3 regions of the Promicromonospora sp. Marseille-Q5078 genome follow, and region 1 is predicted to be linked to each of the others. Evidence: predicted binding sites of a transcription regulator. Region 1 holds the regulator's gene; each other region holds the start of a gene.
What was found. Region 1 encodes LexA, which represses DNA repair genes until DNA is damaged. Its sites were predicted from a motif close to TCGAACANNTGTTCGA; they were not measured.

Region 1 (10,528 bases):
CACGACGTCCGACGTGCTGTGGTGCTCGCGCCCGCCCGAGAACGCGCCCTGGGCGGGCGACGGCATCACCCGGCTGCACGCGGCGCCCCTCGCGGTCGCGGGCCTGATCCGCACGCACCTGCTCGGCGAGGCGACGGGCGTGTTCACGTCCGCGACGCTCACCCTGGGCGGCACGTTCGACCCGGTCGCGCGCTCGCTCGGCCTCGCCGGCTCCGGCGGGACGGACGAGACGGCGGACTGGAGCGGCCTGGACGTCGGCAGCCCGTTCGACTACCCGCGCCAGGGGATCCTGTACGTCGCCCGCCACCTGCCCGCGCCGGGGCGCGAGCCGACGACGGACGCCCAGCTCGACGAGATCGCCGGCCTGATCGAGGCCGCGGGAGGACGCACGCTGGGGCTGTTCTCGTCGCGGCGCGCGGCCCTCGCGGCGGCCGAGGCCATGCGCGAGCGGCTCGACGTGCCGGTGCTGTGCCAGGGGGACGACCAGCTGCCCACGCTGGTGCGCGCCTTTGCGGACGACCCGGCCACCTGCCTCTTCGGCACCTTGTCGCTGTGGCAGGGCGTCGACGTGCCCGGGCCGAGCTGCCAGCTCGTGCTCGTGGACCGCATCCCGTTCCCGCGCCCGGACGACCCGGTGAAGGCGGCCCGCGCGCGGTCCGTCGAGCAGGCGGGCGGCAACGGGTTCATGCAGGTCTCGGCCACGCACGCGGCGCTGCTGCTCGCGCAGGGGGCCGGCCGCCTGGTTCGCACGTCCGAGGACCGCGGCGTGGTCGCGGTCCTCGACCCGCGTCTCGCGACGGCTCGGTACGGGTCGTTCCTCACCCGGTCGATGCCGGACTTCTGGCCGACCACGGACGGCGAGCTCGTCCGTGCTGCGCTGCGGCGGCTCGACACCTAGCCTGGGGCCGTGGACGGCACACGCAGTACGACCAAGCTCGCGATCGTCGGCGCCGGCGCGGTGGGGTCCACCCTCGCGTACGCCGCCCTGGCCCGGGGGGCGGCCCGCTCCGTGGCGCTCATGGACGTCAACCGCGCCAAGGTGGAGGCGGAGGTCCTCGACCTGCGGCACGGCGGCATGTTCATCCCGCAGGCGGAGATCGAGGGGTCCGACGACATCGAGGTGTGCCGGGGCGCGGACGTCGTGGCGGTGACCGCGGGCGCGAAGCAGAAGCCCGGCCAGAGCCGGCTGGACCTCGCCGAGGCGACCGTCGGGCTCACGCGCACGATCCTGCCGCGCCTGCTCGAGGTGGCCCCCGACGCCGTCTACCTCATGGTCACCAACCCCGTGGACGTCGTCACGTACGCCGCCCAGGAGATCAGCGGCCTACCCCGCGAGCGGGTCTTCGGGAGCGGGACGGTGCTCGACTCCTCGCGGCTGCGCGACGCCGTCGCCCGGCACTGCGGGGTCGCCGTCGGGAACGTGCACGCGAATATCGCGGGCGAGCACGGGGACTCGGAGATCGTGCTGTGGAGCTCCGCCTCCATCGCCGGCGTGCCGCTGCTCGACTGGCGTCCGTTCCGGGGGCGCCCGCCTCTCGACGAGCCGGCCCGGCACCGGATCGCCACCGACGTGGTGGAGTCGGCCTACCGGGTGATCGCCGGCAAGGGGGCGACCAACTACGCGGTGGGGCTGGCCGCGACCCGCATCATCGAGGCGGTCCTCAACGACGAGCACCGCGTGATGAACGTGTCGTCACGGCTCGACGGCTTCTACGGGATCGACGACGTGTGCCTGTCCGTGCCGTCCCTGGTGGACCGGCGCGGGGTCGCGGAGACGATCGACACCCCGCTGTCCGACGACGAGCTGGCCGGCCTGCGCGCCTCGGCCGAGAACATGCGGTCGGTGCAGCGCCGGCTCGGCCTCTGAACCCGCAGGGTCGCCCTGCCGGCCGGCTCAGAGGCTGCGGAGCACGGCCACGACCCGGCCCAGCACCTGGGCCTCGTCACCGGGGATGGGGGAGTAGGCGGCGTTCTGCGGCATCAGCCAGGTGTGGCCGTCGGCCTGCTTGAAGGTCTTCACCGTGGCCTCGTCGTCGATCATCGCGGCCACCACCTCGCCGTTCTCGGCGACGGGCTGGCTGCGCACCACGACCCAGTCGCCGTCGCAGATCGCCGCGTCGACCATGGAGTCACCGGCGACCTTGAGCAGGAACAGGGCGCCGTCGCCCACGATCTGACGGGGGAGCGGGAACACGTCCTCCACCACCTGCTCGGCGAGGATCGGCCCGCCGGCGGCGATCCGGCCCACGAGCGGGACGTACGAGGGGGCCTGCGCCGGCTGGGCGTCCGACCCGGCGACCGACCCGGCGACGAGTCCCTGCGGGAGCGCGGCGGCGGACCCGGTGTCGCCGTCGGCCGTCGGGGCCGAGGGGTCGACCACCTCGATCGCGCGGGGACGGTTGGGGTCGCGCCGCAGGTAGCCCTTGCGCTCCAGGGTCGTGAGCTGGTGCTTGACGGAGGAGGGGCTCGCGAGGCCCACGGCCTCGCCGATCTCGCGCATGGTCGGGGGATACCCGCGCGCCTCGACGGAGCTGCGGATCGTCTCGAGCACACGCCGCTGGCGCGGCGTGAGCCGGTCGGCCGAGGGGGCGAGCTCGCTCACGGACGCGAGCGCGGTCCCGGTGCCGCCGGCCACGTCCTCCGGGGTGTCGCTCGGCGCCGTCCACGGCGCCGGAGCCGCCGGGGCCTGGTCCCGTCCGCTGGTCATCGCGTTCTCCGTCCTGCAGGGGCGCGGCCCGCGGGCGGGCCGATGAAATCCGACAAACCTTCCATCGCGCTGCTGGTCACTCTAGGACAGTTCCGCCCCGACATCAAACATCTGTTCGATCAGACCTCGACCGTGTCGTCGCGACGTGGTACACCTAGTACAGCAGTTCGACGTACAGGTGTTCGACGAACGGATGTTCGACGAAGGCGCCGCCCGCGGGGCGGCGCGGCGACGTGGACCGGAGGCAGGACGATGCAGAACCCGCGCAGCACCACCGACGCACCGGGCTTCCTCGGCCTCGGGGGGCTCCGGCTCACCCGGCGGGGCAGGGTCGTGATCGCCCTGCTCGCTCTGGTGGTCCTCGTCGGTGCCGGCCTGATCGGGCAGCGCGCGGTGGCGGAGTCGCCCGGGTCCGGCGTCGAGGTCCGGCTGCACACGGTCGCCCCCGGGGAGACCCTTTGGCAGTACGCGCAGTCGGTGCGCGACTCGGGTGACGACCTGCGGGACGTGGTCGCGGAGCTGCGCGACCTCAACGGCCTCGCGACGGCAGAGCTCCGGACGGGGCAGGTCGTGCTCCTGCCGCTCGACTGATCGGCCACGGGTCCGCCGCCGCGCTGCTTCCGTCGTGGTGTCCGCCGCGAGCCGGCGCCGGTGGCAGGATGGACCTGCTTGCGCCTGGAGTCGCCCGCCGCTTACCTTGTCGGGCAGCCGGGCGCCGGTCCGGAGCCGAGCGCAGGAGACCAGCGATGCACTGCCCGTTCTGCCGCCATGCGGACTCGCGAGTCATCGACTCGCGCACCTCCGACGACGGTTCGTCCATCCGCCGACGGCGGCAGTGCCCGGCGTGCCAGCGCCGCTTCACCACGATCGAGACCGCCAGTCTGTCGGTCGCCAAGCGCTCCGGCGTCACCGAGCCGTTCAGCCGCGACAAGGTCGTGGCGGGGGTGCGCAAGGCGTGCCAGGGCCGGCCCGTGAGCTCCGACGACCTGGCCCTGCTGGCGCAGAAGGTGGAGGAGACGCTCCGCGCGTCGGGCCGCCCGGAGGTCGAGGCGAACGAGGTCGGGCTCGCGATCCTGGGGCCGCTGCGCGAGCTGGACGAGGTCGCCTACCTGAGGTTCGCCAGCGTCTACCAGTCGTTCGAGTCGCTGGAGGACTTCGAGAGCGCGATCGTCTCGCTCCGCGCCGAGCGGGAGGCCCGGGACGACGGCGAGTCGTCGGCGGACGACTGTGGCTCGTCCGACCGCGACGGTGCGACGTCGGGGGCGACGGTCGCGGGGCGCGACACGGCCCGCTGAGGGATCCCCGCCCGGTCCGGGCGAAATGCCCTGGCGTCTCCCAAGGTGCCAGGGCATGCTGGACCGCACCAGGTGCTGCGCGGTCCGCCGTGCGAGCACGCCCACCCCGACGGACCACGAGGTGACCGTGATGACGACGGACGACTCCAAGGCGGCGAAGCCCTCCGAGGACACGAAGGCGCGCTTCCGGGAGGCGCTGGAGCGGAAGAACGCCGCCAGCCACCCGACCGCCGGCAAGGACGGCAACACCGGCCAGGTGCACGGTTCCGAGACCGCCGGGCCGGTGCAGAAGATGTTCCGGCGCAAGTCCGGCTGAGCCGCTCGGCCGCACGCCGGCCGCACGTGCGAAGGGCCTCCCCGGGGAACCGGGGAGGCCCTTCGTGCGTGGGGGGGCCGGAATCAGCCGGCCGCGGGCCCGGGCGGGAACTCGGGCCGCTCGAAGGCGTCCCGGATGCGCAGGCGGATCGTGGAGTCCATCGCCTGCAGCTTCGCCGAGGCGCCGCGCTGCGTGACGTCGGAGATGTCGGTGACCACGTAGCCGACCTCGCCGCGGGTGGCGAGCATCTGCGCCTCGATGTTGGCGCCGTGGTCGGCGAACACCTGGTTCACCCGCGCGAGGACGCCGGGGACGTTGCGGTGCAGCAGCATGATGCGGCCGACGCCGGTGTGCGCGAGCTGGAGGTTCGGGAGGTTCACGGACAGGGTCGTCGACCCGGTCAGCACGAAGTCCCGCACCTTCTTGGACACGAACTCGCCGATGGCCTCCTGGGCCTCCTCGGTCGAGCCGCCGACGTGCGGCGTGAGGATGACGTTCGGCAGCCCGCGCAGGGGAGAGGTGAACTCGTCGCCGCGCTTCTTGGGCTCCGTCGGGAAGACGTCGACGGCCGCGCCGCCCAGGTGGCCCGACAGGATGTGCTCACGGAGCGCCTCCACGTCGACCACGAACCCGCGGGACAGGTTGAGGAAGATCGCGCCGGGCTTCATCCCGGCGAACAGCTCCGCCCCGAAGAGGCCGGCGTTGCCGGGCCGCCCGTCCACGTGGATCGTCACGGCGTCGGAGACGGCGAGGAGCTCCTCGACGGTCTCGACGCGGTGCGCGTTCCCGAGGGACAGCTTCTCGGCCGTGTCGTAGAACACGACCCGCATGCCCAGGTTCTCCGCGAGCACCGAGAGCTGGGAGCCGATGTTGCCGTAGCCGATGATGCCGAGGGTGCGGCCGCGCACCTCGTGCGCGCCGTCGGCGGTCTTGTCCCAGACGCCGTCGTGCAGCGCCTTGTCGCGCACGGTGAGGCGGCGGGTGAGGGAGATGATCTCCGCGACCGCCAGCTCCACCACGGAGCGCGTGTTGGAGTACGGCGCGTTGAAGACCGCGACACCGTGGGCCGCGGCGGCCTCGAGGTCGATCTGGTTGGTGCCGATGGAGAAGGTGCCCACGGCCTGCAGGCTCGGGACGCTCTCCAGGACCTTCCGCGTCACGGTGGTCTTGGACCGGATACCGAGGATCTGGAAGTCCGCGAGGGACTCGATCAGCTCGGCCTCGTCGAGCGCGCCGGAGCGCGTGACGACCTCGATCCCCGCGTCACGGAGATTCTGGGCGGCGACAGGGTGGACGTTCTCGAGCAACAGGGCACGCAGCACGTGCCCATGGTGCGCCGTGCGGGGCCGTGCCCACAAACCCGTCTCACGCCACGGCGAGCTCCACGATCCCGGCGGGGAGCTGCTGCTCGTGCACCACGACGAGTCGCTGGGTGGGCCGGGTCATCGCGACGTACAGGTCCGAGGCGCCCCCGGGCCCGCCGGTGACCGCCTCGGGCTCGACCAGGACGACCGCGTCGAACTCCAGGCCCTTGGTCCCGCGCGGGTCGAGCACGACGACCTGCGCGTCCTCCGGGCGCTGCGCGAGCAGCCGGGACGCCTCCTCCGGTCCCAGCGCGCCGGGCAGCGCCGACTCCACGGCCTCGCGCAGCGCGCGCACCTGGTCGGCGGCCGCGACCACCGCGACCCGGCCCGCGCCGTCGGAGCCGACGAACTCGGCCGCGAGCGAGAGCACGTGGTCCACGACCTCCCGCACGAGCACGGGCCGTGCGGGGCCGGACGGGGTGACGCGGCTGAGCTCGAGCGCGCCGACCACCTCGCGGGCCGCCGTCAGCGGCGAGGTGGGCAGCCCCGCGGCCGCCGCCATGCGCTGCGCGGCGTCGGCGACCTCGGCCGGCGTGCGGTAGCTGACGGTGAGCTCCTCGAGGCGCCACGAGTCGCCCAGGACGGGGCCGAGCGCGCCGGCCCACGACCGGGCGCCCGCCGCCGACGACGTCTGCGCGACGTCGCCGACGATCGTCATCGAGCGGGTGGGGACGCGGCGCACGAGCATCCGCCACGCCATCGGGGAGAGCTCCTGGGCCTCGTCGACGACGACGTGGCCGTACGTCCAGGTGCGGTCCTCCGCGGCGCGCTCGGCGGTGGTCAGGCGCGGGCCCGTGGACTCGAAGCGGGACGCCAGCGTCTCGGCGTCGACGAGCCCGCCGCCCGCGCCCGTGGACTCGAGGACCGAGCGGGCGTACTCGAGCTCGGCGGCGCGCTCGGACGCCCGGGCCCGCGCCTCGGCGCGCGCGATGGAGTCGTCCTCGCCGAGCAGCTCCGCGGCCTCGTCGAGCAGGGGGACGTCGGCCTCGGTCCACGGGGTGCCCGGGTCCCGCCGCACGGCGGCCCGCTCGCGGTCGGACAGCTCGGGGGCCGCCTCGGCGAGGCGGTGCGGCTTCGCGAAGAGGTCGGCGACGAGCTTCTCGGGCGTGATCGGGAACCACGCGAGGTTGAGGGCCACGCGCACGTCGCGATGCGAGCGCAGGTCCTCGGTGACCATCGCGACGTCCTCGGGCGCGAGCTCGGTGTCCGCCGCCGCGCGGTACTGGTCCACGAGCCGCGCCAGCATGTCGCGCACGAACGTCGCCCGCGCCTCGTTGTGGGGCTTGTGGGTGCGCCGGGCGCGGGCGATGGCGTCGCGCACGTCCCGGCGCCGCACCGCGAGGTCGTACCCCTCGAGCCGGAAGCGCACGTCGCGGGCGGGGACGCGCTCGCGGGCGCGGACGGCGCGGTGCACGACGTCGCGCCACACCAGGCGTCCCTTGATCTCCGTGGCCTCCGGGCCGTCGACCTCGGTGGCGCGGACGCCGGGCAGCAGCTCGCCCACCGTCGTCGCCACGACGCCCGTCTCGCCGAGCGAGGGAAGCACCTGGTCGATGTACCGCAGGAACGCGCGGCTCGGGCCGACGAGCAGCACGCCGCTGCGCTCCAGCACGCGCCGGTGTGCGTACAGGAGGTAGGCCGCGCGGTGCAGCGCGACGGCGGTCTTGCCGGTGCCGGGCCCGCCCTGGACCACGAGCGCGCCGGGCAGGTCGGAGCGGATGATGCGGTCCTGCTCGGCCTGGATCGTCGCGACGATGTCGGTCATCCGGCCGGTGCGACGCGCGGCGAGCGACGCCAGCAACGCGCCTTCGCCCGACAGCGTGGAGGCGGCGAGGGTGCCGTCCGTGCCGTCGCCCTCTCCGTCGACGGACTGCAGCGCGTCGAGGTCGAGCACCTCGTCCTCGAGGCCGGTCACGGCGCGCCCGCTGGTGACGAGGTGCCGGCGGCGTCGCACCCCCGCGGGGTGCAGGGCCGTGGCCCGGTAGAACGGGGTGGCGGCCGGCGCTCGCCAGTCGGTCAGCAGGGACCGGTGCTCGTCGTCCGCGAGACCGAGGCGCCCGACGTACCGAGTGTCGCCGTCGTCGAGGTCGAGGCGGCCGAACGCGAGCCGGTCCTCGACGGCGTCGAGCTGCGCGACGCGGTCCTCGTACAGGGTGGCGAACGCGTCGCGCTCGCTCCGGTTCTGCGGCGATCCGGAGGGCCCGGACCGGCGGACCTCCACCAGGCGGTCGCGCGTCGCGCGCCGCAGCTCGTCCAGTCGGGCGTAGAGGCCGTCGACGACCCCTTGCTCGCGGGCCAGCTCGTCGTGCCTGCCTGCCACGCATCCTCCCCAGCGTCCTTCGCGCCGCGCGCGGTCGGCGGCGCGGCCACGGTGCGGCGGACCATCATTGCAGATGCCGCGGGCGCCCGGGTGCGCCGTCCGGGCGCCGAGCGGCGACGCGCCGGGCCGGGGGCACCGCCCGGGCGGGCACGTGCGGGCTAGGATCTGGCCCATGAGCAGCGGCGACGTCCTGCGAGCCGGGTCCGAGGGGCCGGCCGAGGACGCGACGGCCACCGTGCTTCTCGTCGAGGACGACGACGGGGACGCGCTGCTCGTCACGGAGCTGCTCGAGGACGCCGAGGTGTCGATCGTCCTGAGGCGTGCCCGGTCCGTCGCGGAGGCGGTGGACGCGCTCGCCCGCCCCGGCGGCGCGCCGGGCGTCGACTGCGTGCTGCTGGATCTCGGGCTGCCCGACGCCGTCGGGCTCACGGCCGTGGAACGGCTCCGCGAGGTGGCCGAGCGGGTGCACGACGTGCCCGCCCTCGTGGTGCTCACCGGCCTCACGGGCGGCGACCAGGGGCTGCGTGCCGTGGCGGCGGGCGCCGACGACTACCTGGTCAAGGGCGAGACGGACTCGGGGCTCCTCGGAAGGTCGCTGCGCTACGCGCTGCAGCGCCGCCGGTCCGCCGCCCAGCAGCGGGCCCTCTACCGCAGCGCCGTGCGCGCGGAGGAGACCGCGCGGCTGGAGCGTGCGCTGCTGCCCAAGCCCCTCGTGGGCGACGAGAAGGTCTCCGTGATGGTCGGCTACCTGCCGGGCGGCGGCGGGCTGCTCGGCGGCGACTTCTTCGACACGGTGGAGACGCCCGACGGCACGGTCCTGTCCGTGGTGGGCGACGTCGCCGGTCACGGCCCGGACGAGGCCGCCCTCGGAGCCACGCTGCGCACGGCGTGGCGCACGCTGGTGCTGACCGGGACCGAGCCCGAGCGGATCCTCGAGCACCTGGAGCGCGTGCTCCTGACGGAACGGTCGCGGCCCGAGGTGTTCGTGACCCTGTGCCAGGTGGTCGTGACGCCCGACCGCTCCGGCGCCGACGTGTACCTGGCTGGCCATCTGCCGCCGCTGCTCATCACCGGCCCGGTGGGCGACCTGCGGTGCGAGGCGCTGCCGCCGACGGGGCGCGGCCGTGCGCTGGGCGTCCCTGTGGAGGGCGGGTGGGAGCCGCGGCGGATCGACCTCGACGGGCCCTTCGCGCTGATGCTCTACACGGACGGGCTCGTCGAGGCGGAGGTGGACCTCGGTGCGGCGCGGACGGACGACCCGGAGCTCGACGGGCTGGGCCGCGACGCCCTCGGCCTCGCCGCCCTGCACGGCGAGCGGCCCGCCCGGGTCGGCCTGCTGCGGCAGCGGGTGCCCCGGCTCGGGCAGTCCGGGCTGCACGAGCTCGTGCGCGACGACCTGGGACGGCACGGCGTCGTCGGCGTCGTGGAACGGGTGCTGCGGCGCGTCCGCGCGCTGCACGGCGGGCCGTTCACGGACGACGCGGCCCTCCTGGTCGTCGGCTGGACCGGGCGCGACACCCCGTACCTGGGGGAGCGCTCCTCGACCCTGGCGGACTCGGCCGAGTGGGCCAGGCCGTGAGGCGCGAGCGCCCGCTGCACGACGTCGTCCTGCGGCTCCTCCTCGTCGTCGGGGCGGTGCTGCTGCTGGCGCTCGCCGTGGCGCTCGTCGCGATCCAGCGCTCGCTCGTGCTGCTTCGGGTGGGGGTCGGGGACGAGGCCATGGACGCGGCGCACGCCTGGAACCTCACCCTGCTGGTCGTGGTGATCGTGCTGGTGCTGCTCGTGGTCGTCATGGGGCTCTTCATGTGGCGGGCCCTGCAGCGCGGGGTGACGCGGCCGCTGGCGCGGCTCGCCGACTCGGTGCGCGCGGCGAGCACGGGCGAGCACGAGCACGAGATCCGGGTCGAGGGCACGGGGGAGGTCGCGGCGCTCGCGGCCGACGTCGAGCACATGCGCCGCGAGCTGGTGCAGCAGGTCGCCGAGGTGAGCGCGTCGCACGGCGAGACGGCGCGTGCGCACGCCCGGCTCGCGGAGCAGGCACGCGAGCTGGCGCGCTCCAACCAGGAGCTGGAGCGCTCCAACCGGGACCTGGAGCAGTTCGCCTACGTCGCGTCGCACGACCTGCAGGAGCCGCTGCGCAAGGTCGCGAGCTTCACCCAGCTGCTGCAGAAGCGCTACGGCGAGCAGCTCGACGACCGGGCGGACCAGTACATCGCGTTCGCGGTCGACGGCGCGCGCCGCATGCAGCGGCTCATCCAGGACCTGCTGAGCTTCTCGCGGGTCGGCCGCTCGGGCAGCGAGCCGGAGGACGTCGACCTCGAGCAGGTCCTCGAGCAGGTGCGGCACGACCAGGGCGACCGGATCGCCGAGGCGGGCGCCGAGGTCACCCACGACCCGCTCCCGGTGGTGCGCGGGGAGCGGCCCCTCCTCGCGATGCTGCTGACCAACGTCGTGGGCAACGCGGTGAAGTTCCGTGACCCGGCACGGCCGGCGCGGGTGCACCTGTCGGCGCGTCGCCTGCCGGCC
Region 2 (10,528 bases), on a different contig from region 1:
GCGCGCGGCGGCGGGGCATCGGCGGGCGCTGCGGCGGCACGCTGAGCACGTCGGTGTGCTCGTTGACCATGGGGTGATTCGGGCGGCGGGGGAGGCGGACTACTACGAGGTGGTGCGGGGCGTGCCGGCGGCGTGGGCGCTGGCCCATCCTGATGATGCGGTGCGGATCTCGCGCCGCTACCGGCGGTCGTTCCCTCAGTTCGGTGAGGCGGTCGAGGGGGAGCGCGCGCTGTTGTCGCGGCAGGGGTGGTTGTCGTACCTGAAGCGCACGGCGCCGGCGCGGGCGCTCGCTGTGGTGGAGGTCGGTTCTCGCCGGCGGGGTGGTGGTCGCTGGCGGTGAAGCCGGCTGCGGGGTTGGCACTACGGTTCGGTGGGTGAGCGAGGAGTTGGACCTGACGATCAACCCCGCGCCCGGGGCGGCGCGGTGGGAGCGTGGGGTGGCGCAGCGGTACTGGGCTGGGCCCCGGCTGGAGTTCGGTCGTGCGCAGTGGCCGGACACGTTGCGGGAGGTGGCGGCGGAGCTGGGACTCGGCGTGCCGCCGCTCACCTCGATCGTCACGACCAGGTCGTACGCGACGGTCGCGGGCATCGTGTGTCGGCGGTGCGGGCAGCCCGCCGCGTTCCACACGCGTGGCGAGCTGCAGAAGATCACCACCGCCAGGCGGCACGCCAGGGTGAACATGGCGCGCTGCGTGCGGTGCCGGACCAGCGACGCGCCAGGGGGAGGCCGCGATGTTTGAGGACGATGCGGATGAGCCCATGTACGAGGTGGAGACGTCTCACGGGTCCGACTGCCCAGCGTGCGGCCGGCTCGTCGAGTCGGCCATGAGGATGCTGCGAGAGAACGACCTGCGGCGAGTGCGCGCTGCCGATGGGGGCAGCGGTGGCCACTGGGTGCAGGTGCGGGTCGTGGTGGTGCCCGATGATCTGTCGGGCCTCGCCGTCGACGACGACCTCCGGGACGAACGCAGGGGGTTCTGGGGCCGCTGGCGCTCTGGCCCGCGTCGTCGACGATGACGGCGTGTCCGCCGCGGGCCGGGTGAAGTCGGCCGGGACGAGCTCGGGGCCGGCGGCACCTGTCGGCGGCGATCCGTACGCTACGCGCATGCGTAGGGCTGGCGACGACCTGTTCCCGTGGAAGACGTGTGGGCAGCCCTTGTTCGACCGGATCGTCAACGCGCTGCTGACCGAGCTTCACCGCGGCGATCCAGGAGTGCTCGAACCCGTGGACGGGCGCGGCGGCGACGGTGGCATCGACCTCGACCTCACCCTGCCCGACGGCACGATCGACACGATCTACCAGCTCAAGTACTTCCCCGAGGGGTTCTCCGCCGGGTTCCGGCCCCGCCGACAGCAGATCACCAAGTCGTTCAAGGCCGCGATGAAGCACAAGCCGCGCAGGTGGGTGCTCGTCATCCCCTGCAACCTGACCCCCAAGGAGCGCGATTTCGTGCGCTCCCTGCCGGGCAAGCCGGCCGTGGTCGAGATAGGCACAACCATCGGTCAGGCACGGCTGGACCTAGCCCTGGCGGAACACCCTCGCGTGTGGAAGCACTTCACCCACGACCAGCGCATGGACGACCTGCGCATCGCCGGGCTCGAGCGCCAGGGGCTGACCACTGCCGCGGATATCGACGAGTACGCCACCAGCATGGGCGAGAGCCTTGCCGCCCGGAGTCTGCACTGGGATCTGCAGGTCACGACCGGGCCCGACGGCGTGGCGACCCGGGTGAGTCCCCGCCACCCGCGAGCGATGGAAGAAGAGCCGCTCGGCAGCCGGATCAGCTTCGCACCCGGCCCAGCCGGTGAGGAAGCCCGACGCCGCTACGACGACGCGCGCGCGTTCGGCACTCCCGTCGACCTGGACGCCGCCGAGGTCGCCAAGGTCGAACTGACCGGAGCGGAGTGGTTCGACAAGGAACTCACCGACGTCGATGTGCACCTGCGGCCGCCGCCGCTCGTGCGCGGACAGGTCGACCTGCGTGTGACCACCCCGAGCGGGGACATCCTGCAGATCCTGCGCGGCACCATGGACGGGCACGCCGGCAAGCGCGGGAGACGCATCCTGGCCGCACTCGAGTGCGGCCTGGACCTGACCATCACGATCCCGGAAACCTCGACCCCCGGTCACAAGGAACCCACCGAGAACGTCCCGGTCGACTTCACCGTCTCCGCGAGCCGACTGCATCGCGGCGACGCGACCCAGGCGTCGCGCGCGGTCCAGCTCATCGACCACCTGGAGTCCGGCACCAAGGTCATCCTCGAGCTGTGGCGCGGGGGAAAGAAGCGGGTGCAGATGGGCACCAACGGCGACACCGACGATCAGCGCCGCCACCTGATCAGCGCGTACGACCGGCAGCTGATCGACGACCTCGCGGTCCTGTCCAGGCGCTTCGACATCACCCTGCGCGTGCCCGAGCAGATGACGCTGGCGCAGCGAGCCGAGACCCGTAAGGCGCGCCTGCTGGCCGAGGGCAACGTCATCATCGACAGCGACCTCGGTGGACTCGACGTCACGCTCACCGGGATCGGAGGCGAGCCCTTCACCACCTTCCTCAAGGACGAGGCGAGCATGATTCTCGTCGAGTCCAAGCTCCACTACCTCGTCGACGGCCAGCCGCTCGCCTTCACCGTCCGGATCTTCCACCCCCGCGCGCACGCCGTCGACGCCGACACCGTGGCCGCGGCGCTCGCGGCGGGCACCGCGGCCAACATGCCGGTGACCATCCGCGGCGTCGACCGATCGCCCTACCGCGTCTACTCGGTGAACGACTTCCCGGACGGCCGGGAGGACCTGACACCCACCCCGCTCGCGATCGTGCTGCCCGAGGGCGCGGACGTTCCCCCGGACGAGTTCGGCGCCATCGAGCCCAGCAGCTGACTACCGCGTGCCGAGGCGCTGGGTGTCAGAGCGTCCGGGCAGACTGCGGGCATGGCCACCGACGACGCAGCCCTGGAACCGGCCGGGTACGCCGACCTGCTGGCCGACCTCAAGGCCCGCGTGCGCGCGACACAGTTCCGCGCCGCCCGCGCCGCGAACACCGAACTGCTGCACCTGAACTGGTCGATCGGCCGCGACATCCTCGAACGCCAGGGCGCGGCCGGTTGGGGAGCGAAGGTGATCGACCGTCTCGCCGCCGACCTCCAGAGGGAGTTCCCCGGCCAGCGCGGCTTCTCCCCGACCAACCTGAAGTACATGCGCCAGGTCGCCGAGGCATGGCCCACGCTCAGCGACTTTGGTCAGCATCGTGCTGACCAATTGCCCTGGGGCCACGTGATGGTCCTCGTCAGCCGGCTCCACTCCCGCGCCGACCGCGACTGGTACGCCGAGCGCGCGGCCGCGGAGGGATGGAAGCGCAGCGTCCTCGAGCACCAGATCAAGATGCAGCTGCACCAGCGTATCGGTGCCGCACCGTCGAACTTCGCCGCCGCTCTCGACCCGGCCGACTCCGAGCTCGCCCAGCAACTGGTGAAGGACCCGTACGTCTTCGAGCACCTCGGCCTCACCGAACAGCTCGCCGAGCGCGACGTCGAGCAAGCGCTGATGGACCGGCTGCAGGACACGCTGCTTGAGCTCGGGCGGGGGATGGCGTTCGTCGGTCGCCAGGTCCGGCTCGCGGTCACCGACGACGCCACCGGCGAGGTCGACGAGCACTACCCGGACCTCTTGTTCTTCCACATTCCCCAGGGGCGATATGTCGTCATTGAGTTGAAGGTCGGCAAGTTCGAGCCCGGGTTCGTCGGCCAGCTCGGCACGTACGTCGCGATCGTCGACGACCAGCTGCGCGACGCCGCGAAGCACGCCCCGACCGTGGGGATCCTGATGTGCACCGGCAAGGGCGGCCCGACCGTGCGGTTCTCTCTGGCGTCCACGGCGGTACCCATGGCGATCGCCGACTACCAGGCCCTGCCGCCCGACGCGCGAGATGCGCTGCCCACCGCCGCCGAGCTCGAGGCCGTCCTCGAGCACGGCCTCGACGACGTCGACGACCCAGCGCAGCCCACCTGACCGTCCATCCCGCCGCACATCCGGGGTCACCAGGCGGCAACCCCGAGGTCCGCGAGTGCCTGGCCCTGCTGGGTGACCCTGCGGGTGCGTGCATTGTGTGGGGCTCCCTACCGTGGCGTGAGCTGAGCGAGGGGAGTGGGTCATGGCCGGGACGATCGCGGAGATGGACTCGCACGGGAACGACCCGCGCAACGTGCCGGGCTGATGGACATGCCCCCGGGGCTCAGGCTCCCGGTTGAGGTGGTGCTTGCGCGGGCGGTGGAGCGGATCCCGGCGTCCTCGGCGCTGCCGGGTGGGGCCCGGTTTGAGCCGAAATGGGACGGCTACCGCGGTGTTATCTCGAAGGTCGGGGACCGAGTGGGGGTGTGGTCGCGTCGCGGTACGGACCTGACGTCGACGTTCCCGGAGATCGCCGCGGCCGCGGGCGAGCAGCTCGCGTCCGGGACGGTGCTGGACGGCGAGCTGGTGGTCTGGTCGGGTGGCCGGTTGGACTTCGGAGCGCTGCAGGAGCGTATGGGGCGAGGGCCGCGCGCTGCGGCGGAGCATGCGCGACGCCGGCCCGCGTCGATGGCGGTGTTCGACGTGCTCGCAGCTGGTGGCGACGACCTGAGGGGCATGCCGTGGTCCCTGCGCCGGGCGCTGCTGGAAGACCTCGCGGCACTGTGGCGGCCACCGCTGAACCTGTCGCCGGTGACCGCGGACGTCGACGAAGCGCGAGAGTGGTTCGACACCTACGTCGCAGCCGGGATCGAGGGCCTGGTCGTCAAGGGCGCCGACCAGCCGTACCGCGGAGGGTCCCGCGACTGGTTGAAGGTCAAGCACCGGAGCACAGTGGACGTGGTGTGCGGTGCGGTCATCGGTCCTCGCGCCGCTCCTGAGCAGATAGTGGCCGGCATGCCGATCGCCGGGCGGCTGCGGATCGTGGGCCGCACCGGACCGCTCAGGCCCGGGGCTCGGCGGGCGCTCGCGGGCGTGCTGCGGGTGCCGGTGGGGGAGCACCCGTGGCCGGCGGTCGTGCCGGCGGGAGCGTTCGGGAGGTTCGGGCGTGAGCGAGGTCCGGTGGGGCTGACATTGGTGGAGCCGGTGGTCGTGGAGGTGTCGGCGGACGCCGCGTGGTCGGGCAGCTCGTACCGCCACCAACTCCGGTTCGTGCGCGCAAGGCCGGACGTAGAGGTCGCCAGCGTCACAGCTCCCGGCGCCCTGGAGCGCCCGTAGGTGTGGGCGGTGCGGTCTACGCTCCGGTCGTGAAGTTGCGCGCGCACGTCGAGACCATCCCGCCCGACAACTCGGGCACGCACGAGACCAAGGTGCGGGAGGTCGAGGTCGAGGCTGCGACGTACGAGGTCGGCCGGCCGTTGCTGGACGAACAGCTCAAGGACGGGGAGCGGATCATCACGATCCGGGTCGCCGACGCCTGACGTTCTACGCTGCGAGGCGTGCAGAGGGCTTGGACGTCACCGCCCGTGCTGGCGAAAGACTTGGGTATCACCCGGCAGGGGGTGCGGGCCTGGCTCCAACGGCACGGGTACCCGAAGGACCCAGACGGCCGTTATCGGATCGACGCAGCCACCGAGGCACGGATGCGCGCCTACTTCGCGGCGCGCAGGACTCCTCCGCCGCCGGGGCCGTGCAGCGTGGACGGGTGCGACCGCCCGCGCATGAGCCGGCGCGCCGAGCTGTGCGCTCTGCACCACCAACGGATGTACCGGCACGGGACCGTCGAGCGTCCCCTCCCGGGGGAGAACAACCGGGGCAAGACGCACTGCCCGAAGGGGCACCCCTACACGCCCGAGAACACCTACAGGCACGCCGACGGGCGGCGCCGCTGCCGCAGGTGCCGGATCGACCAGGCCGCAGCCTCGAAGCGCGCCCGCGCTGCCCGGGGGCTGACCTGATCCGCGGTGTGACTTCTGGTACTGGTGCGAACGTGTTCCTGGCGCAGGCGCGTCCCCTGTCCATCCGGCCGGGGACGCGCCTACCGAGGAAGGTCCTCAGGACCGCGGGCTCAGTGCGCGGCCTGGTACGCCTTGAGGATCGGTGCGGCGATGCGACCGCGGTCGGAGACCTCGTGGCCGTTCGCTCGTGCCCACTCACGGATCTTCGCGAGCTGCTCGCGGTCGGTGCGTGCCCCGCTGCGAGCCGACGGCCGACCAGAGCGTGTGGACGTCTTGCGCGCGTGCTCCACCCACTTGCCCACGGCGGTGCGCAACTCGTCGGCGTGCTTGGTCGTGAGGTCGATCTCGTAGGTGACGCCATCGAGCGAGAACGTCACCGTCTCGTCAGCGTCAGTGCCATCGACGTCGTCGACGAGAATGATCTGCTTCTTCTGAACCACTAGAGCCCCTCTCAGAGAAATGAACAGCCGCACAAACTATGGGTGCCGCAACTGAAGGAAGCAACCCGATGCCGCGGTGTGTCTCTGGCGCGAAATTTGCGGCGCGCGGCGGACATATTTTTGGGATAACCGTGTCGGGATGGCGTCGGGTCGAGAACCCGCGAGTCAGTGTCGTTAGTGAGCCACGGTGCGCCTCGACCATTCCGATCAGATCGTCGGCGATCTGCTCATGGATCAGGTGGGCGCGCGGGCCTGAGGCATCGACCAGAGACGTGATCACCGGATATCGGGCTCGACGACTACAACTCGCCCCGCTCGACCCGTTCGCGCGTCACCGCGTACTGGGCCTCGATGTACTCCTCGAACTTCGACCGCTCGATCCGCCACACCCTCTTGGGTCCGATCTGCAAGGCGGGTAGCTCGCCGCTGCGGCACAGCCCGTAGACGATCGTCGGCGAGACACCGAGCTCAGAGACCACGTCCTCGAGCTTCATGAAGCGAGGCGAACGGTCCTCGCCGGCGTCGGCAACCATGCGCCCATCATCGCTGCCCGCACACCACCCCGGTGACCGTTGTCCACAGGCTCAGCTCGCTGCGGGCGGCCGACGGCGAGGAACCGTCCGGAACACGTCGGCCACGTCCAACCAGCACAGCAACTCGCGTGCGTTCGTCGGCCCGTACGGAGGCTTCGCTATCACCAGCACCCGGTCGTCCGTCCACCTGATCGCCCGCGCCGGCACCCACTCGACCCCCGTCGACCACACCAACCGGACGATCACGGGTCGATCACCCTGCGGTCGAAGCGACACCCGACGCGGCACCCGCGCCTTGTTCAACGGATCCTGATCCGGCCAGAACCAACCTTCCGCCGGCGGCACATCCAGCGGGCGCTCCTCACGCCGACCCTCACCCGTCACAGGGCCTACGATAGAACACCAGTTCGAATGGTTGGAGGTGGCCGAGACCGTGACCGCCCCCACCAGTGACGCCCTCGCCACCGCCCGCGCGGCGCTTGCGGCTGCCGAGTTGCGCACCGGACTGCGTGAAGGGCCGGGCGTCGAACGCCGTGCGCGCCTGCGCTCGATCCCGGGCGCAGCCGCGACACCGGCGCGCCCAGAGCCGATCGGCGTACGCGACCTCCTCCCGGAGGGCCGTCTGCCGCAGGGGTCGGTCAGCGTCGTGGCCGGCTCGCCCAACCTGCTGCTGGCGTTGCTGGCGGCGTCCCAGGAGCGCGATGACTGGATCGCGTTCGTCGCTGCACCCGAGACCGGCTACCTTGCCGCAGCAGAGCGTGGCATCGACCTCGAGCGAGTCATCGCCATCCCCGACACTCACGGCCGCCCTGCCGAGACGGTCGCCGCACTGCTCGACGGCATGAGCTATGTCGTCACCGGTCCCCAGATCGCACTGTCGCCTTCGGAGCGCCGGCGACTGCTCGTCCGGGCTCGCGAGCGCGGTGCAGGCCTGGTCTCCACGACGCCGTGGGAGCATGCGGCGCTACGCCTGCACGTCGTCGGCGCGCGGTGGTCCGGCGTCGACGAAGGGGCTGGCTACCTCAGGCACTGCGAGCTCGACGTCGACGTCGCCGGCCGCGGAGCCGGGCTGCGACAGACCATCGCCCTGCCGCCGGGCCCCGTGAAGGGCGACGACGACAGGGCGGCCGAGAGGAAGGGCGACGGCGGCTACGAGGCCCTGGCGGCCTTCGGCTGAACGACGCGAAGGCCGGGGCGGAAGTCGGAGATCTCGACGGGGATCGTCTCGTCGGAGAGCTCGAGGTTCCGCTCGCCGAATCGAGAGGCTCTACCGGCGACGTCGGCGACATGCTCGCGCTGCTCGTCTGTGCGCTGCAGGGCACGCAGAAGCGCGTCGCAGCCCCCGGGCACCTCGACGTCCCACCCTGGACCGGTGAGGTTGCACTGTCCGCGCACGCCCTGGCGGCGGTCGATGATCGTGTACACGATCTCGCTCGCGGCCCAGAGCTCGCGCTTGCGGGTCAAGACGCTGTAGTGCTCATCGCCGGCGCGCACGGTCCACCAGCGCCCCGCCTCGCGGGTAGGGGTCGCGAAGCGCACTCGGTCGCCGGATGTCAGGGCGCGGATCGGGCTCGAGGAAGCCTCGGCAGGCATGGTGGGTGTCGCGTCGACGGTGAGCATGTCGCCCCCTGTGCGGGTCTGGCAGGAACGGTGGGTCTGTTAGGCGCTGAGGGCTTCGAGCGCTGCGCCAGCGTGCGGCTCGAGCGTGGCGGCCATGGCCCCCTTGAGCTTCTGGATCGCCTTGTGGCACCGCTTGCGGGCCATCGCCATCGAGCACCCGAACTTCTCGACGGCCTCGGGGTAGCCCAGTCGCCTTACCGACGGGTCGTCCGGCAGGTAGACCGCCGCGAGGAGACGTGCGTCCTCGAGCGAGATCACCTCGGCCTTGACGCCCCACGCCATCACGTCGATGAGGTCGGCCTCAGCGGTGATGTCCTCGGTCGGGTCCTTGTCGATCGTCGCCAGGTCAAGAGGGTCGATGGACGGATGCAGGCGGTGGGTCTCCCCGGAACTCCGGTAGTCCCGGACGAACTCGCTCGGATCCAGTGGCACGTCGTTGTAGTGCTGCTCGCGAACCCCGGTGACGCGCCGAAGGGTGTCGAACGCGAGATTGGCCGCGACGCTGTTCTTCCGACGCTCGACCGGGTAGGTCGTCATGACCTCCCAGAAATCGCCGATCGTGATGTGGCGGCGATCCTCCGCCCACGTGTCCGAGGTCGACGTGCAGTCGGCCGGGTTGGTGTGAGCGCTTGTCTGGGCCAGCTTCGGAAGCATCGCCTGCAGCACCGTGCGGCCGGCGAGCTGCTGGCCGCCTTGGAACTGCCGGATGAGCGCGAGCAGGATCTCGTTCTTGCGAGCATTCGGCGCAGAGTCGATCGCGTCGACGATGTCCCCGGGGCGCGCGAAGCCCGCGAGCGCAGGTTCGGTCCGTGCCCAGCGGCGCAGCGTCGACCGCGTGCTGGCGGATGTCTGCAGCTGCACCCACTCCTGGGCGAGGTGGCGGTACAGCGGCGACGCGAAGCCGGTGGGGGCAACGTCGTGCTGCCGGAACGGGTTCCTCGTCTTGCTCATCGCTCTGACTCCCTGTGCGTGCGGTTGGTGCGTGCAACGTAGGCAGGACTGCTCCGATTTGACTACGGGTGTGGGGCCACCATGCGCCTTGTCCGGCCGAGCCCCACTCAACTGACGGGGGCTTGCCGGATCTCTTGCCCGATCCGCACGCGGCCGAAATCGCCTGCGGGCAAGGGCGTAGCGGTGGGGCTGGGCAAGGCGTGAGGGCCTGTGACCTGCGATGACGCGGGATGGGCAGGAGCGCGAGAAGAAAGCCGAGCAAGACGGGTAACAGCGGCCTCTGTGACCGCACCTTCTGTTCTCGAAGGCGTCCGAGAGCTGAGGAGAACCCGATGAGTCCTGTCCACCGCGTGCACCACGACGTCGCCGACGACATGGCTGATGCCCGCGACCTGGCCGACACGGCCACGGTCAAGCGCGCCGCGGATGCCGTGCGTGAGGCCGTGGCCAAGCTCGCCGCGCGCCCGCTGGACGAGGACACGACCAAGCAGATGCAGGCGGCGCTCCAGCAGGCCGAGACGCCGGCCGTCCGCAGGGCGGTGCGCCGACTGCGCGAGCCGAGCTCGCCCCGGCCCGTGCTGTCGGTGGTGCCGTCGTTCGACGAGCGCGTCAGCGCCGTGAACCGAGGAGGTGACGCAGCGTGAAGCTCAAGACCCGTTCGCGCGAGAAGCGCGAAGAGGACCAGGCGCCCTACGAGGTGGCCGACGACCAGGCTCGAACGACCGAGGCCGCGGCCTCGACGTCAGCCGAGACCATGAACTGGACGGGCGGCTCCCTGTGGGCCTCCCGTGCCGCCACCGGTGCGCTGTGGGCCGCCGTCGTCGCCGGGCCCCTCGCGCTCGCCGGCGTGGTCGCGTTCGCCGCGACGCCGCCGAGCACGGCGCCCGCCGCAGTGGAGCAGGTCGACGTCGGGGAGGCCACGACCGCCGGGGAGACCGCGCGCGACCTCGTCGACGCGTGGCTCACTGCCACGCGAGAGAACGCCGGCGCCCTGCAGCGGCAGTACCCGGCCGAGGTCGCGTCCCTGCCCGACGAGGCGCTGCCCGTGCGATCGGTCGCCGTTGCCTCGGTGACCGACAC
Region 3 (10,528 bases), 300 kb from region 1:
CCAGATCCTCGCCTGCCGCAGGGCCCGTTCGAGGTCCTCGTCGGAGGCGTCGGGGCGGGCGAACCGCAGGTTGGCCGCGACGGTGTCGTGGAAGAGGTGCGCCTCCTGGGACACCACGCCGACGGTGCCGCGCAGCGACGCTGCCGTGACGTCGCGCAGGTCCGTGCCGGCGATGCGCACCGCCCCCGACGTCGGGTCGTACATGCGCGACACGAGCTGCGACACGGTGGTCTTCCCAGCGCCCGACGGCCCCACGAGCGCGACCATGGCGCCCGCAGGCACGCTGAAGGAGACGTCGTGCAGGGTGTCGTCCGTGGGGTCCGAACGTAGGGCCGCGACGGACTCGAGCGAGGCGAGCGAGATCTCCTCGGCGGTCGGGTAGCGGAACGTGACCCGGTCCAGCTCCACGGACGCGCCGCGGCCCGCCACGGCCTCGCGCAGGTCGACGGCGCCCGGCTTCTCGGCGATGGCCGGCTCGAGGTCGAGCACCTCGAGCACCCGCTCGAAGCTCACCAGCGCGGTCATGACGTCCACCTGCACGTTCGACATGGCGGACAGCGGGCCGTACAGGCGCCCGAGGTAGGCGGTGAGCGCCACGACGGTGCCCACCGTGAGCTCGCCGGCGATCGCCTGCAGCCCGCCGAGCCCGTAGACCAGGGCGATGGCGACGGAGGCCAGCGTCGTGAGACCCACGCGGAACCAGGTGCCGAGCAGCGCGGTGCGCACCCCCAGGTCGCGGAGGCTGCGCACCTGGTCCGCGTACCGCGCGCTCTCCAGGTCGGGGTCGCCGAACACCTTCACGAGGTGCGCGCCCGCGACGTTGAAGCGTTCGTTCATCATTTGACCGGCGTCGGCGTTCAGGTCGTAGCCGGTGCGCGCCAGCGTCGCGAGCCGGCGCCCGAACCAGCGCGCGGGGAACACGAACGCGGGCAGGAGGACCAGGGAGACGAGCGTGAGCTGCCAGGACATGACGAACATGGCGGCGAGGGTGAAGGCGATCGTCAGGCCGTTGGACACCACGGTCTGCAGGGTGGAGGTGAACGCCTGCTGCGCGCCGAGGACGTCGCCGTTGAGGCGCTGCACCAGGGCACCGGTGCGCGCCCGCGCGAAGAACGCGAGCGGCATCCGCTGCACGTGGTCGAAGACCGCCGTGCGCAGGTCCAGGATGAGCCCCTCGCCGACCCGCGACGACAGCCAGCGCTCGGCCACCGCCAGAGCCGCGGAGGCGAGCGCGATCGCGACGGCCGCCGCGGCCATCGAGAGGACCAGGGAACGGTCGCCGTGCGCGATGCCGTCGTCGATGAGCCGCCGGAACAGCAGCGGGGTCACGGCGCCGGCGCCCGCGCTGAGCACGAGGAGCGCCACGAAGCCGGTGAGCTGCGCCCGGTACGGCCGGGCGAAAGCGAGGATCCGCCTGAGCGTCGAGCCCGACAGGCGTCGGTCCTTGACCGACGAGTCCTTCAGGTACGAGCGCATCATGCCGCCGCCCGCCATGCCACCTCCCCCTCGCGCTGCGGCCGGGTGCCGTGGGCGCTCATGGCGGGAAGCCTACGCCGGGGGCAGGATGGGCCCATGCTCCGTATCGGCCTCACGGGCGGCATCGCCGCCGGCAAGTCCGTCGTCGCGCGCCGCCTCGCCGAGCTGGGCGCCGTCGTGGTGGACCACGACGTCCTGGCCCGGGAGGTGGTGGCTCCCGGCACGGTCGGGCTCGAGGAGGTCGTCGAGGCCTTCGGCGAGGGCGTGCTCGCGGCCGACGGGTCGCTCGACCGCCCGGCGCTCGGGCGGGTGGTCTTCGACGCCCCGGACGCACGGGCGCGCCTGGAGGGGATCCTGCACCCGGAGATCCGGCGGGTCGCCGCGGAGCGCGAGGCCCTCGCGGGGGCGGCCGACGACCGGGCCGTCGTCGTGCACGACATCCCGCTCCTGGTCGAGACCGGGCAGGCCGACCACTTCCACCTGCTCGTCGTGGTGCACGCCCCGGCCGAGCAGCGGGTGGCCAGGCTGGTCGAGGGCCGCGGGCTGGACGAGGCCGCGGCGCGCGCCCGCGTCGGGGCGCAGGCCACCGACGAGGAGCGGGCCGCCGTCGCGGACGTGACCCTGGACGGCACGGGCTCCGAGGGCGGGCTCCGGGAGCAGGTCGACGCGTTGTGGCAGCGCCTGCGGAGCGAGGTCGAGCAGGAGTCCGACGCCGAGGCGTCGCAGACCTGAGCCGCGCTCTGGACGGCGCCATGGACCGGCTCGGCCGGCCGGGTGTCGGCGGCGCGCCGTACCGTGGTGGGCATGCGACCTGTGACCGACCTGCAGCGTGCGGTGGCCCCCTTCGAGGTGGTGTCCGAGTACGTGCCCGCGGGTGACCAGCCGACCGCGATCGCGGACCTCGCCGCCCGCGTGCAGGCGGGGGAGAAGGACGTGGTGCTGCTCGGCGCCACCGGTACCGGCAAGAGCGCGACGACGGCGTGGCTGATCGAGAAGCTGCAACGGCCGACGCTCGTCATGGCGCCGAACAAGACGCTCGCCGCCCAGCTCGCCACCGAGTTCCGGGAGCTGCTGCCGAACAACGCCGTCGAGTACTTCGTCTCGTACTACGACTACTACCAGCCCGAGGCGTACATCGCGCAGACGGACACCTACATCGAGAAGGACTCGTCGATCAACGACGAGGTGGAGCGGCTGCGGCACTCGGCGACGTCGTCGCTGCTCACGCGGCGCGACACGATCGTCGTCGCCTCCGTGTCGTGCATCTACGGCCTCGGCACGCCGCAGGAGTACGTCGACCGGATGGTCCGGCTCGACGTCGGCGACCTGGTGGACCGCGACGACATGCTGCGGCGCTTCGTGCAGATGCAGTACAGCCGGAACGACACGGCGTTCACGCGCGGCACGTTCCGAGTGCGCGGTGACACGGTCGAGATCATCCCGGTGTACGAGGAGCTCGCCGTGCGCATCGAGATGTTCGGCGACGAGATCGAGTCGATCCAGACGCTGCACCCGCTCACGGGCGAGGTGATCCGGTCCGAGCAGAGCGTCTACCTGTTCCCGGCCACGCACTACGTCGCGGGTCCGGAGCGCATGGAGCGGGCGATCGGCGGGATCGAGGCGGAGCTGGCGGACCGGCTCGCGGAGCTCGAGCAGCAGAACAAGCTGCTCGAGGCGCAGCGGCTGCGCATGCGCACCACCTACGACATCGAGATGATGCGCCAGATCGGCACGTGCAGCGGCATCGAGAACTACTCGCGGCACATCGACGGGCGCGAGCAGGGCTCGCCCCCGAACACGCTGCTCGACTACTTCCCCGAGGACTTCCTGCTCGTCATCGACGAGTCGCACCAGACCGTGCCGCAGATCGGCGCGATGTTCGAGGGCGACATGTCCCGCAAGCGGTCGCTGGTCGAGCACGGCTTCCGGCTGCCGAGCGCGATGGACAACCGGCCGCTGCGCTGGGAGGAGTTCGTCGAGCGGATCGGACAGACGGTGTATCTGTCCGCCACCCCGGGCGACTACGAGCTGTCGATGTCCGACGGCGTGGTGGAGCAGGTCATCCGCCCCACCGGCCTCGTGGACCCCGAGGTCGTCGTCAAGCCCACCACCGGGCAGATCGACGACCTGCTGCACGAGATCCGCGAGCGCGTCGACCGCGACGAGCGCGTCCTCGTCACGACGCTCACCAAGAAGATGGCCGAGGACCTCACCGACTACTTCCTCGAGAAGGACGTGCGGGTGCGGTACCTGCACTCGGAGGTCGACACCCTGCGGCGTGTCGAGCTGCTGCGGGAGCTGCGGCTCGGGGAGTACGACGTCCTGGTCGGCATCAACCTCCTGCGCGAGGGCCTCGACCTGCCCGAGGTGTCCCTGGTCGCGATCCTGGACGCGGACAAGGAGGGCTTCCTGCGCTCCGAGCGGTCGCTCATCCAGACCATCGGTCGCGCGGCGCGCAACGTCACGGGCCAGGTGCACATGTATGCCGACAAGATCACGCCGGCCATGCGGTACGCGCTGGACGAGACCGACCGGCGGCGCGCCAAGCAGGTCGCCTACAACACCGAGCACGGCGTCGACCCGCAGCCGCTGCGCAAGAAGATCGCCGACGTGACGGACATGCTGGCCCGCGAGGACATCGACACGCAGGAGCTGCTCTCGGGCGGGTACCGCAAGGCGCCGGCGTCCGGGCAGGGCCGCGGTCGTGCGCCCGTGCCGGGCTCGCCAAAGGAGGGCGCGGTCTCGGGGAACCGGCTGGCCGGCGCCGCCGCGGGCGAGCTCGCCGAGCTCATCCAGGAGCTGAGCGACCAGATGCATGCCGCCGCGGCCGAGCTGCAGTTCGAGGTCGCGGCGCGGCTGCGCGACGAGATCGGCGGCCTGAAGAAGGAGCTGCGGCAGATGCAGGCGGCCACGGCCTGAGGCGGCGGGCCCCCGGTCCCGCGCGTCGTCGCGCCGCCCTGATCAGCGGTTCCGCGTCCTGGCGCGCGCGGAGGCCCGGGCCAGGGTCTCATGTAGGGTATGCGGGTTGGAGGGGAGTACCCCGCCCACGATGAGGTCGTCATCACGTCCGGCACCGTTGTCGGTCCGGCCTCGTCGGCCCGGACGCCAGGCCATCGGCCGGTCCGGGTGGGGAAGACCTCCGGTGCTCAGTGCTACGTACCGGAGGTTTGCCCGTGATCGTGCCCGTGTGGGTCTGGATCGTCACCGTCGCCGTCATCCTGGCGATGCTCGCCGTCGACTACCTCGGCCATGTGCGGACACCGCACGCCCCGACGCTGCGCGAGTCGGCCACCTGGTCGCTGGCGTACGTCGCCGTGGCGGTCGTGTTCGGCGTGATCGTGTGGATCGTGTGGGGCGGGACGTACGGCGGCGAGTACTTCGCCGGATACATCACCGAGAAGTCGTTGAGCGTCGACAACCTCTTCGTGTTCGTCCTCATCATGACGAGCTTCCGGGTGCCACGGGAGTACCAGCAGCGCGTGCTGCTCATCGGCATCACGATCGCGCTCGTGCTGCGCACCGTCTTCATCATCGCCGGTGCCGCGATCATCGCGAACTTCGCGTGGGTGTTCTACATCTTCGGCGCGTTCCTCATCTGGACGGCGATCGCCCAGGCCCGCTCGGGCACCGGCCACGACGACGAGTGGAGCGAGAACGGCGTGCTGCGGCTGACGCGCCGCCTGTTCCCCACGACCGACTCCTACGTCGGCGACAAGATGACGACGAAGATCGACGGCAAGCGGTACATCACGCCGATGCTCATCGTCATGGTCGCGATCGGCAGCGCCGACCTGCTGTTCGCGGTCGACTCGATCCCCGCGATCTTCGGGCTCACCCAGGAGACCTACCTGGTGTTCGCGGCGAACGCGTTCTCGCTGCTGGGCCTGCGCCAGCTCTACTTCCTCGTGGACGGCCTGCTGGACCGGCTCGTCTACCTCAACTACGGGCTCGCGGCGATCCTCGGCTTCATCGGCATCAAGCTGGTCATCCACGCCCTGCACACCAACGAGCTGCCGTTCATCAACGGCGGGGAGCACATCGAGGCCATCCCCGAGATCTCGACCACCCTGTCGCTCGCGTTCATCGTGGTGGTGCTCGCCGTCACGACGATCGCCTCCCTGGCCCGTGACCGGCGCGACCGCCGCGTCGGCGCCGGCGCGACCTCGTCCTCCGAAGGAGATGCATGATCCACGAGCTGCCGTTCTGGTTCGAGGCGGCGTCGCTCGCGGCGCTGATCCTGCTGCTGGCCGTCGACCTCGTGATCGTCGGCCGCCGGCCGCACGTGCCCAGCATGAAGGAGAGCGGCATCTGGGTCGCCTTCTACGTGGGCCTGGCCCTCGTGTTCGGCCTGGTCATGCTCGCGGTCGGGGGCACGGCGCCCGCCGGCGAGTTCTACGCGGGCTGGCTCACCGAGTACTCGCTGAGCGTCGACAACCTGTTCGTCTTCGTCATCATCATGTCGCGCTTCGCGGTGCCCAAGCAGCACCAGCAGATGGTGCTGATGGTGGGCATCATCATCGCGCTCGTGCTGCGCGGCGCGTTCATCCTGGCGGGCGCGGCCATCCTCGAGCAGTTCGTGTGGGTGTTCTACCTGTTCGGTGCCTTCCTCATCTACACCGCGGTCAAGCTGGTCGCGGGGGACGACGAGGACGAGTACAAGGAGAACGTAGCGATCCGGATGCTGCGGCGAGTGCTGCCGCTGAGCGAGAAGTACGACGGCGCCAAGGTGCGCACGGTCGTGGACGGCAAGCGGCTGTTCACCCCGATGCTCGTCGTCTTCGTCGCGATCGGGTCGACCGACCTGCTGTTCGCGCTCGACTCGATCCCCGCGATCTTCGGGCTGACGAAGGACCCGTTCATCGTCTTCACCGCGAACATCTTCGCCCTGATGGGCCTGCGCCAGCTCTACTTCCTCCTGGGCGGCCTCCTGGAGCGCCTCGTGTACCTGCCGATCGCGCTCGCGGTCATCCTCGGGTTCATCGGGGTCAAGCTCATCCTCGAGGCGCTGCACACCAACGAGCTGCCGTTCATCAACGGCGGCGAGCACGTCGCGTGGGCGCCGGAGATCCCGATCTGGGCGTCGCTGACGGTGATCCTCGGCTCGATCGCCGTCGCCACGGTCGCGAGCCTCGCCAAGACGCGCCGGACGGCCGCGGTGGCGGCGGCGGAGGACGCCGCGACGTCGGGCGGGGCGACGGAGGCGGACGCGACGCGCGAGGACGCGACCGGTCACTGACCGCACCCGTGCCGGCCGCGGGGCGACACCGGCACGACCACGGCACGACCACGGCGCGACGAGGGCCCGGACGGCGCACCGTCCGGGCCCTCGTCGTGTGCGTCGCCGGTGGCGCCGTGGCCCGGCCGCGCGACGTCAGGCGGCGAAGCCGCCGATGACGGGGACGAACTCGCGCGCCGCGCGGTGCGCGACCAGGCCCTCCCGGCGCATCGGGTCGGCGCCGAGCAGCTCGAGGGCGGCCGTGGCGTCCTCGGCCTCGACGAGGAGGAGCGCGCCCCCGGGCTCGCCGTCCGGGGTGGCGGGCAGCGGGCCGGACACGCGCAGCTCGCCCCGCGCGTGGAGGTCGCGCAGGAACTCGCGGTGCTCGGGCCGGACCTCGGCGAGGCGGTCGGGGTCGGTGACGTAGACGTACGTGACGGCGAAGACGGACATGGCGGTATCCAAGCACCCGGACGCCCCGCGGGCGGGGAGCGTCCGGCGCGCCGGCGAGAGGCCGGCGGGCGGGCCTCGGTGTGACCGGTCCCGCACCCTCGGGGGCATAGAACGCCTGTACGAGTGTCGGTGCGCCGACGTAGGATGCCCGGGTGAGCAACCGCCTCGTCATCTCCGGCGCCCGCGAGCACAACCTCCGTAACGTCGAGCTCGACCTCCCGCGTGACGAGCTGATCGTCTTCACCGGTCTGTCCGGCTCGGGCAAGTCCTCGCTGGCGTTCGACACGATCTTCGCCGAGGGTCAGCGCCGCTACGTGGAGTCGCTCTCCGCGTACGCCCGCCAGTTCCTGGGGCAGATGGACAAGCCCGACGTCGACTTCATCGAGGGCCTGTCGCCCGCCGTGTCGATCGACCAGAAGTCGACCAACCGCAACCCGCGGTCGACCGTCGGCACGATCACGGAGGTCTACGACTACCTGCGCCTGCTGTTCGCGCGCGCGGGGACGCAGCACTGCCCGGTGTGCGGGGAGCCGGTGCGCTCGCAGACGCCGCAGCAGATCGTGGACAAGCTGCTGGAGCTCCCGGAAGGCACCCGCTACCAGGTGCTCGCGCCGGTCGTGCGCGGCCGCAAGGGCGAGTACGCGGACCTGTTCGCCGAGCTCCAGACGCAGGGCTTCGCCCGGGCGCGGGTGGACGGCGAGGTCGTGCAGCTGACCAGCCCGCCCACGCTGGAGAAGAAGCTCAAGCACGACATCGAGGTCGTGGTGGACCGGCTCGTCTCGCGCGACGGCGTGCAGCGGCGCCTCACCGACTCCGTCGAGACCGCCCTGCGCCTCGCCGGCGGCCTCGTCATGGTCGAGCTCGTCGACGCCGACATCGACGACCTGGGCCGGGTGCGCAAGTTCTCCGAGAAGCGCGCGTGCCCCAACGACCACCCGCTCGCCCTCGACGAGATCGAGCCGCGGACGTTCTCCTTCAACGCCCCGTACGGCGCGTGCCCGGAGTGCACGGGCATCGGCTTCCGGCTGGAGGTCGACGCCGACCTCGTCGTGCCGGACGAGGAGAAGACGCTGCGCGAGGGCGCCGTCGTGCCGTGGGCGCTGACGTCCTCGGAGTACTTCGAGCGCGTGCTCACCGCCCTCGCGGAGGAGATGAGCTTCTCCATGGACGTGCCGTGGCGCGCGCTGCCGCAGCGTGCCCGCGACGCGATCCTGTACGGCCGCAACCATCAGGTGCACGTGCGCTACAAGAACCGGTGGGGCCGTGAGCGGCAGTACTCGACCGGGTTCGAGGGCGCGGTGACGTTCCTGGAGCGCCGCCACCGGGAGACCGAGTCCGACTGGTCGAAGGAGAAGTACGAGGCCTACATGCGCGAGGTCCCGTGCCCGGTCTGCTCCGGCGCGCGCCTCAAGCCGGAGGTCCTCGCGGTCACGGTCGGCGGGAAGTCGATCTGGGACGTGTGCCGCCTGCCGATCGACGAGGCGAAGCACTTCCTCGACGGCCTCGAGCTGGGCGAGCGCGAGCGTGCCATCGCGGTCGAGGTGCTCAAGGAGATCCACGCGCGGCTCGGCTTCCTCGTCGACGTCGGCCTGCACTACCTGTCGCTCGAGCGCCCTGCGGGCACCCTGTCGGGCGGCGAGGCGCAGCGCATCCGGCTCGCGACGCAGATCGGCTCCGGCCTGGTGGGCGTGCTCTACGTGCTCGACGAGCCGTCGATCGGCCTGCACCAGCGCGACAACCGTCGCCTGATCGAGACGCTCACGCGGCTGCGGGACCTCGGCAACACCCTGATCGTCGTCGAGCACGACGAGGACACCATCCGCGCGGCGGACTGGATCGTCGACGTCGGCCCCGGCGCGGGCGAGCACGGCGGGCGCGTCGTGCACTCGGGCGACTACGCCGGCCTGCTGGAGGCCGAGGGGTCGATGACGGGCGCCTACCTCTCCGGGCGCCGGAGCATCGCCCTGCCGGCCCAGCGACGTGCGACGGAGCCGGGCCGTGAGGTGACGGTCGTCGGGGCGCGCGAGAACAACCTGCGGGGGATCGACGTCTCCTTCCCGCTCGGCGTGCTCACCGCGGTCACGGGGGTCTCGGGCTCGGGCAAGTCGACGCTGGTGAACTCGATCCTGCACACCGTGCTCGCGAACGAGCTCAACGGGGCACGGCAGGTGGCCGGCCGGCATACCCGCGTCACGGGCATGGACCAGCTCGACAAGGTGGTGCACGTCGACCAGGGGCCGATCGGGCGCACGCCGCGCTCGAACCCGGCCACGTACACCGGCGTCTGGGACCGGATCCGCAAGATCTTCGCCGAGACCGAGGAGGCGAAGGTCCGCGGCTACGGGCCCGGCCGCTTCTCGTTCAACGTCAAGGGCGGGCGCTGCGAGGCGTGCGCGGGCGACGGCACGCTCAAGATCGAGATGAACTTCCTCCCGGACGTGTACGTGCCGTGCGAGGTGTGCCACGGCGCGCGGTACAACCGCGAGACGCTCGAGGTGCACTTCAAGGGCAAGACGGTCGCGGACGTGCTGGACATGCCGATCGAGGAGGCCGCGGAGTTCTTCGCCGCGTTCCCGGCAATCTCGCGCTACCTCACCACCCTGTCCGAGGTGGGGCTGGGGTACGTGCGCCTCGGGCAGCCGGCGCCGACCCTGTCGGGCGGCGAGGCGCAGCGCGTGAAGCTGGCGAGCGAGCTGCAGAAGCGCTCGACGGGGCGGACCATCTACGTGCTGGACGAGCCGACCACCGGCCTGCACTTCGAGGACATCCGCAAGCTCCTCGGCGTCCTGCAGTCCCTGGTCGAGAAGGGCAACACCGTGCTCGTGATCGAGCACAACCTCGACGTCATCAAGAGCGCCGACTGGGTCGTCGACATGGGCCCCGAGGGCGGCTCCGGCGGCGGCACGGTCGTGGCGGAGGGGACGCCGGAGGACGTCGCGCGGGTCGACGCGAGCCACACGGGCCGCTTCCTGGCGCCGATCTTCGACGAGCACCCCGCCGTGCCGACGGCGGCCCGACCGCGGGCACGCAGCGCCGCCGCGACGTCGGCGTCGTCCGCGCCCAGGACACGTGGATCGGCGAAGGGGACCGCGTCGAAGGGCACCGCGTCGAAGAGCGCGAAGGGCACGGCGTCGAAGGGCACGTCGAAGGAAGGCTCGACCGGGAAGGCCGAGCGCAAGCCGGCGACGAAGCGGTCCGGAAAGCGCAGCGCCGCCTGACGCCCTAGCGTGTGGCCATGGGTGCGCACCACAACTACGCCGTCACCGTCGCCTGGCCCGACCCGGACACGGGCGGCGGTGGTGCCGCGGGGACGACGTCGTACACGTCGTACTCGCGGGACCACCAGGTGCGCCTGACCGGCAAGCCGCCGCTGCCCGGCAGCGC

Region 2: a site for LexA is predicted at 7,273-7,288, ahead of imuA' (DnaE2-dependent mutagenesis accessory factor ImuA'). Genes of this name have one in related genera too.
Region 3: a site for LexA is predicted at 7,252-7,267, ahead of uvrA (excinuclease ABC subunit UvrA). Genes of this name have one in related genera too.

What each region holds. Positions count from the first base shown of each region.
Region 1 is NZ_JBNPQG010000001.1:1,928,721-1,939,248, forward strand. Features, by position in the region: gene ACQFYA_RS08920 (ATP-dependent DNA helicase) at 1-898, shown strand, start outside; gene ACQFYA_RS08925 (L-lactate dehydrogenase) at 908-1,867, shown strand; gene lexA (transcriptional repressor LexA) at 1,895-2,707, opposite strand; gene ACQFYA_RS08935 (LysM peptidoglycan-binding domain-containing protein) at 2,960-3,298, shown strand; gene nrdR (transcriptional regulator NrdR) at 3,454-4,002, shown strand; gene ACQFYA_RS08945 (DUF5302 domain-containing protein) at 4,058-4,318, shown strand; gene serA (phosphoglycerate dehydrogenase) at 4,402-5,640, opposite strand; gene ACQFYA_RS08955 (HelD family protein) at 5,684-8,002, opposite strand; gene ACQFYA_RS08960 (PP2C family protein-serine/threonine phosphatase) at 8,175-9,581, shown strand; gene ACQFYA_RS08965 (sensor histidine kinase) at 9,578-10,528, shown strand, end outside.
Region 2 is NZ_JBNPQG010000002.1:27,814-38,341, reverse strand. Features, by position in the region: gene ACQFYA_RS20985 (hypothetical protein) at 1-340, shown strand, start outside; gene ACQFYA_RS20980 (hypothetical protein) at 375-740, shown strand; gene ACQFYA_RS20975 (hypothetical protein) at 1,022-2,881, shown strand; gene ACQFYA_RS20970 (PDDEXK nuclease domain-containing protein) at 2,933-4,009, shown strand; gene ACQFYA_RS20965 (ATP-dependent DNA ligase) at 4,214-5,224, shown strand; gene ACQFYA_RS20960 (hypothetical protein) at 5,254-5,427, shown strand; gene ACQFYA_RS20955 (histone-like nucleoid-structuring protein Lsr2) at 6,015-6,377, opposite strand; gene ACQFYA_RS20950 (helix-turn-helix domain-containing protein) at 6,644-6,877, opposite strand; gene imuA' (DnaE2-dependent mutagenesis accessory factor ImuA') at 7,311-8,054, shown strand; gene ACQFYA_RS20940 (hypothetical protein) at 8,027-8,497, opposite strand; gene ACQFYA_RS20935 (hypothetical protein) at 8,537-9,448, opposite strand; gene ACQFYA_RS20930 (hypothetical protein) at 9,781-10,092, shown strand; gene ACQFYA_RS20925 (conjugal transfer protein) at 10,089-10,528, shown strand, end outside.
Region 3 is NZ_JBNPQG010000001.1:2,226,130-2,236,657, forward strand. Features, by position in the region: gene ACQFYA_RS10270 (ABC transporter ATP-binding protein) at 1-1,494, opposite strand, end outside; gene coaE (dephospho-CoA kinase) at 1,573-2,208, shown strand; gene uvrB (excinuclease ABC subunit UvrB) at 2,281-4,395, shown strand; gene ACQFYA_RS10285 (TerC family protein) at 4,650-5,663, shown strand; gene ACQFYA_RS10290 (TerC family protein) at 5,660-6,712, shown strand; gene ACQFYA_RS10295 (YciI family protein) at 6,848-7,144, opposite strand; gene uvrA (excinuclease ABC subunit UvrA) at 7,297-10,362, shown strand; gene ACQFYA_RS10305 (OsmC family protein) at 10,380-10,528, shown strand, end outside.